Regions from separate parts of the Staphylococcus piscifermentans genome, predicted to be linked through region 2. Evidence: predicted binding sites of a transcription regulator. Region 2 holds the regulator's gene; the other holds the start of a gene.

Region 1 (3,441 bases), 360 kb from region 2:
ATTCAAGTGCAATAATTTGTCACGTTCGCTTTCGACTAATTTAGTAACTGGAATACCTGTCCATTGACTGACAATATCTCCAATCTCTTCATCAGTAACGATTTCGCGGATAATTCTTTCGTGATCTTCGCTTTGTTCATCTTGGAAGGCATCTTCTAAATCACGTAATTCTTTTTCTAATTTCGGAATTTTACCATGTTGTAATTCTGCTGCTTTTTCCAAATCATAATTATTTTCTGCATCTTCTAATGCTTTACGACTTTCATCTAATTCAGCGCGTTTTTCTTGTAATTTCGCAATTTTTTCTTTTTCTTGTTCCACACGAGATTGAAGAGAAGATTGTTTTTCTTTTTCATTAGAAAGTTCTTCTTGCAATTCTTTCAGACGTTGTTGGCTGACACTGTCTGATTCATGTTTCAAAGCATTTTCTTCAATTTCCAACTGCATTACTCGACGATTGACTTGATCGAGTTCTGTCGGGTTAGAACCCATTTCAGTACGAATAGTTGCACAAGCTTGGTCTACTAAATCAATCGCTTTATCTGGTAAGAAACGGTCCGTAATGTAACGATCTGATAATTCTGCTGCAGCCACTAACGCACGGTCTTGAATTCTGACACCATGATAAACTTCATAACGCTCTTTTAATCCACGTAAAATTGAAATCGTATCTTCTACATCCGGTTCAGAAACGCCTACTTTTTGGAAACGACGTTCTAAAGCAGAATCTTTTTCAATATATTCACGATATTCATTTAATGTAGTGGCGCCGATACAATGCAATTCACCACGTGCAAGCATTGGTTTCAACATATTGCCGGCATCCATAGCGCCGTCTGTTTTACCTGCTCCGACCAACATATGCAATTCATCGATAAACAAGATAATTCTGCCATCTGAATCTTTAATTTCTTTCAATACTGCTTTTAAGCGCTCTTCAAATTCACCACGGTATTTCGCGCCGGCTACTAAAGCACTCAAGTCTAATTCGAAAATTGTTTTATCTAATAAAGACTCAGGCACATCTTTTTTCACGATACGTTGTGCCAACCCTTCGACAATAGCTGTTTTACCTACACCAGGTTCCCCTATTAATACAGGGTTATTTTTAGTTTTGCGACTTAAAATCCGGATAGTATTACGAATTTCTTCATCACGTCCAATAACCGGATCCATATTACCTTGACGGACTTCTTCTACTAAGTCACGTCCATATTTTTCAAGTGCTTCATAGTTAGCTTCAGGATTTTGAGTTGTCACGTGATTTCCTCCTCTGACTTTCTTAATAATTTCTTTGATGACTTCATCTTTATTACCCACAAATTGTTGAGTAGTTTCATTCGTTTCAATTGCCGCAAGCAAAAGATGTTCCATAGAAACAAAATCATCCTCATAGGCTTCCATAATCTTTTCAGCTTTATTAAAGAGGATATTCGTATTATTACCGATAAACTGTCCATATTGGACGTTGTCACCTTTCACTGTGGCATAACGTTTTAATTTACTTTCATAAGCTTCAGAAAGCGCTGCTGTATCTATATTGGCACGCTCTAAGACACTCTTGAACAGACTTTCATCTCCATTTAATGCCGCAAGCAACACCGCTTCCACTTCTACATTCTGCTGTTCATGCTGCTTCGCAATTTCAATAGCTGCTTGCAATGCCTCTTGCACAGCATATGTCATTTTATTTGCATCCAATTCATTTCACCTCTGTCGATTCAGTATACTGAGCCAAGAACCTCTCTTGACTTTGACTTACTTTGACCTTAATAATAGTATAAGCTATTTTAAAGTCTTATTTCAACCTATTACCCTCTCTGAAAAGAAAAATTTTAAAAGTGAAGAAGCTGGAACAAAATGTTGTCCCAGCCTCTACCTTTAAGAGTTGCGTCTAATCTTTATCTTTCTTTAAACCCATTGTTTTAATAATTTCATCAGAGAGTGCCTTAACACCAGAGTGTTCTAGATGAATACCATCAGGAGCAAAGTATTCAGTATGGCCAGCTGATCTGCTGTACCAATCCACTAATTTCACATTTTTATGTTTCTCAGCCGCTTCTTTCATCAATTGGTTCACATGTTTTTCGTATGAACGCGGCACACGTGTGTTGACTAGATAAATATCCGCTTTACCAAATGAATCGATAACAGAATCAAGTTGATTTTTATCGAAATCTCCATTGGTACCTAATTCAATGATAACTTTGTCTCCTTTTTGATTGTAATGGCTATATTGAGAATCAATCAGCGGTTTCGCTTGGTACATGTTTCTGCCGACTTTACCATCAATCACTGAGCGCGGCACACTTTCTTTAAAGTATTCCCCGATATCTACCATTACGGAGTCACCAATTAAGAGCGGTTTTTCATCTTCGTAAACTTCTGTATTCTCTTCAGGTTCCTTGCCTCCGCCGTTGCCTAAGAAGTCCATCTTGCCATACGGAATAGGTCGAACTACATATTTATCAATACTATTTGTATCAAATTGTGTTGCCTTTTCTCCAACTGTATCTTTACCGTATTTATCGAATAAACCGGCTAATATCAAGATAAATGGAATCAAGATAAGTAGAATCAGAATCCAACGTACCACCGCACCTTTTGTCCATTTCTGCACTGACAAGGCTTTGAAACCTTTTTTGCGGAAAGGCGTTTCGACATAGCGATATGAAAATTCTGCCATTCCTACCGTCAAGAGCAAATCAATCAAATATACATATACCGGAATTTGTCCAGCTACAAAGTAACGATGCGTAAAGATAATCACTGGAAAATGCCATAAATATAAACTATACGAACGTTTGCCGAGATATACAAATATCGGATTGCCCATAAATCTGGCTAAGAGTCCTGACGGATGTACGATACTTGCAATTAAAAACAGAGTAATACCTGAAATCAAGTAGAATCCGCCGTTATAAATCCAATAACTTTGATCGTCTACATATATGAAGAGACAGATTAAAATCGCTAATGCAATGACCCCTACAATGTCTACGATAGACCGTACCGCAAGCGGCGGATCTTTCTTCAAACGATTCGGCGGCCAAACAAAGGCTAAAATTACACCTAGTAATAAAGTTTGCAATCTCGTATCTGTACCGAAATATACACGTGAGAAATTCATTCCCGGATGTGTCAAAAGTACCATTGCAAGTAATGAAACTAAGGATATTACCCAAAAAATCAATGTAATCTGTTTTGGTTTTTTAACTTTGCGAAGTAATAAGATTAAAACCAACGGGAAAAACAGATAAAATTGTTCTTCTATTGCTAATGACCACAGATGTTTCATCGGTTCAAATGAGAATTGGTCAAAATAGTTGACGTCTTTTGCAATGTACCACCAGTTGGATACATAAAAGAGGGCCGCAAATGCATCTTGTTTTACTCTTATGATTTCGTCTCTCTGTAATATCAATGTGATAATGGTCACGA
Region 2 (3,441 bases):
TGTAAGTCTGCCGAATAACATAGCATAACCTCCTATTTTATATGTTCTCTAATAATATTTGCTCTTTGTTCATTTATCGATACTTCATCTGTGTCATTTATTAAAAATGGTGTTTGTATAGCGACCATCATTTCATTAAAATTAAAGTCTGGTATTTCAATATACCCTAAATCTATACCTAGTTTCACTTCGCTGAGTCGCATTGCCGCTTCTTCAAGTGACATCAAGCGACTATATCGCAACAATCCGAAAGAACGATAGATGCGATTTTCCATTTCAACTGAACTATGTTGGTCCAATTGTTTTCTGACATTCAATTCTTCTGTAATGATTTGTTGTACAATCTCTATTAAAGTTTCTATAATTTGTTCTTCTGTTCTTCCCAACGTCAATTGGTTTGAAACTTGGAAGACGTGGCCATACACTTGCGAGCCTTCGCCATAAATACCTCTGATGGTGAAGCCGAAGCGGTTAATCGTTTGCGCGATTCGATTCATACGTTTGGTAATCGAAAGACCAGGCAAATGCAGCATTACGCTGGCACGCATTCCTGTACCAATATTCGTGGGACAGGTTGTAAGATAACCAAGTGTTTCGTCAAAGCTGATGCTGAGTTTGCGATCTAACTCATCGTCTACTTCTGAAGCCTTTTGAAATAAAGATTCAAGATTCATATCGGTACTCATCGTTTGAATCCGGATATGATCTTCTTCATTTACCATTATGCTTAATGATTCATCTTCATTCAACAATACTGCTGAGGCAGGTTGTTTAATCAGCTCTGAACTAATTAAATGTTTGGCTACAAGTTTAAGTTTATCTCTTTGTTCCAGATTGCTCAGCTGCAAAGTCTGCATTTTCGGCAATGCATCTTGTACTTCATTAATTACCTTTTGACCTTCAATATCTGAAGTAAACATTAAGGGGTGCACATGATTATCCAAGTTTCTTGCGAGTCGAATGCGTGAAGACATTACCACAGGTGTTTCTTCACCATGTTCCATCCATTCACTCATATACATTGAATGTTCTTTCATGCAGCTATCCCTCGCTTTCTGCTTGAAGTGCTTTAATTTCATCGCGTACTACAGCCGCTTCTTCAAACAATTGCTTATCTACTAATTGCTGTAAATATTTATTTTTAGATTCGATTAATTTCTTAAGTGCTATTTTATGCGTTGAGGAAACAGGTGTCTTACCGACATGTTCAAATTGTCCACCTTGCACACGTCTTACAATATCCACAATATCCTCTTTGAAAGTCGTGTAGCATTGCGCACATCCGAATTTCCCTTTATAGGCAATATCTTTAATTGTCATATGGCAGTTTGGGCAGCGCTTTTCTTCTTTAACATTGAATTCTTCTAAATGAATACCATGCTTTGTCGCTAAGTGCTGCAAGATTTGTTTGATTACAAATGAACCTTCCATATCTTCTTGATGATTCTCAAATGAAGGTTCTTCATCGTAATTTTCTGCTTTTATAGGTTCAACATGTTCAGGATATGCTTCTTTCAACATTCCATCATGCTTTTCAGAATCTATTGCTTCTATTTTATCGTCAGACATGTGCAACCTCCTTGTCTATTAATAATAATTAATGACTGGCAAGAGCTGTTTCAATATATTTGCTCGTACAATATCTCTTGCTGCTACATCCATTCTTAGCGTGTCGCGATCGACCACTGCTAGAATCATTTTCGCTTCACGAATAGTAATATATTGATTTTCAAGCAAGCCTTCAATCACATAGTGCGCTTGTTGCTGAGAAATAGAATCTCCGATAATTTGTAAGAGATGGTCAATATAACCTTTTGTATCTTTCGTTTCAACTTTGGTGATTCTTATATAACCGCCGCCGCCACGTTTACTTTCTATTTCATAACCGTGTTCATTGGTGAATCTTGTCTTAATCACATAATTAAGTTGAGAAGGTACACAGTCAAAGCGTTGCGCAATATTGGCTCTTTGAATCTCAACAACATCCTTATTTGATTCCTCAAATAAATGTTTAATGTATTGTTCTATGATGTCGGACATATTATGCATGGATATCACCCCTTTTTTGACCTTCTTTGACTATATTATATGACCAACTTTGACCTTTTTCAACCAATATGTTTCTAAAAAATTTGGTTTTCGTGAAAAATTGGGATGTAACTTACTACCATTTTAATGTATGATATGGTATGAAAATAAAAAAATAAAGGATGAAGAAAAACATGCATATCATTATTGCTTTAATAGGGATTATTTTCTTTTTAGCACTTGCATTTGTTTTTAGCTCAGATAAGAAAAATGTCAAATGGAAATATGTCGGCATTCTGCTTGTTATCCAATTCGTCTTTGCCTTCCTACTATTAAAAACTAATATAGGAATCACGGTAATTGGCGGCATTGCAAACGGCTTCTCTTACCTGTTGGCTAAAGCAGCTGATGGAGTAAACTTCGTATTCGGAGGATTTAAATACGTGGATCCTAAAAATCCGCCATTCTTCTTCAGCGTATTATTACCGATTGTTTTTATCTCAGCTATTATCGGTATTTTACAATATACAAAAATTTTGCCGTTGGTGATTAATGTCTTAGGATTTTTAATTTCCAAAATCAACGGTATGGGTCGTTTAGAATCATATAACGCAGTTGCTGCGGCTATTTTAGGACAATCTGAAGTGTTTATCTCACTAAAAAAGCAACTTCCTTACATACCTAAGCAACGTTTATACACACTCACAGCTTCAGCAATGTCCACAGTGTCCGCCTCAATTGTCGGCGCTTACTTTACATTGCTCGAACCTAAATATGTCGTAACAGCTATCGTATTAAACTTATTCGGCGGTTTTATTATCGCTTCTATTATCAATCCTTATACAGTGGATGAAAAAGATGACAAGTTATTAGTAGAAGAAACTGAAAACAAACAATCCTTCTTTGAAATGTTGGGAGAATATATCTTAGATGGATTTAAAGTTGCGGTCATCGTAGGGGCGATGTTAATCGGTTATATCGCAATCATTGCTTTGTTAAATGGTATCGTCAGCGGAATCTTCACGATGGTTTCAGGCGGACATATTAAATGGGATTTCCAAACATTAATTGGATTTGTCTTCGCACCATTTGCATTCTTAACAGGTGTACCTTGGCATGAAGCAGTAAAATCTGGTTCATTGATGGCAACTAAGTTACTTTCCAACGAATTCGTTGCTATGCAAGGTCTAGGAAAAATGCACGGCTTATCGGACCGCGCAATCGGTATTACTTCCGTATTCTTAGTATCATTTGCGAACTTCAGTTCAATCGGTATTATCTCAGGTGCAATCAAATCATTAAATAATGAAAAAGGTGACGTGGTTGCGCGTTTCGGACTTAAATTATTATTTGGGGCAACATTAGTGTCCTTCATTTCTGCAGCAATCGCAGGATTCTTTATGTAAATACACG

What was found. The regulator CtsR, encoded in region 2, represses protease genes until heat stress. The targets are predictions, from matches to a motif close to ATGGTCAATAAAGGTCAAACA.
Region 1: a site for CtsR is predicted at 1,751-1,771, ahead of clpB (ATP-dependent chaperone ClpB). Genes of this name have one in related genera too.

The regions. Positions count from the first base shown of each region.
Region 1 is NZ_LT906447.1:2,074,818-2,078,258, forward strand. Features, by position in the region: gene clpB (ATP-dependent chaperone ClpB) at 1-1,701, opposite strand, end outside; gene CKV71_RS09675 (acyltransferase family protein) at 1,895-3,441, opposite strand, start outside.
Region 2 is NZ_LT906447.1:2,432,529-2,435,969, forward strand. Features, by position in the region: gene CKV71_RS11425 (ATP-dependent Clp protease ATP-binding subunit) at 1-21, opposite strand, end outside; gene CKV71_RS11430 (protein arginine kinase) at 33-1,037, opposite strand; partial or broken gene CKV71_RS11435 (UvrB/UvrC motif-containing protein) at 1,042-1,428, opposite strand; gene CKV71_RS11440 (CtsR family transcriptional regulator) at 1,588-2,049, opposite strand; gene CKV71_RS11445 (NupC/NupG family nucleoside CNT transporter) at 2,223-3,434, shown strand.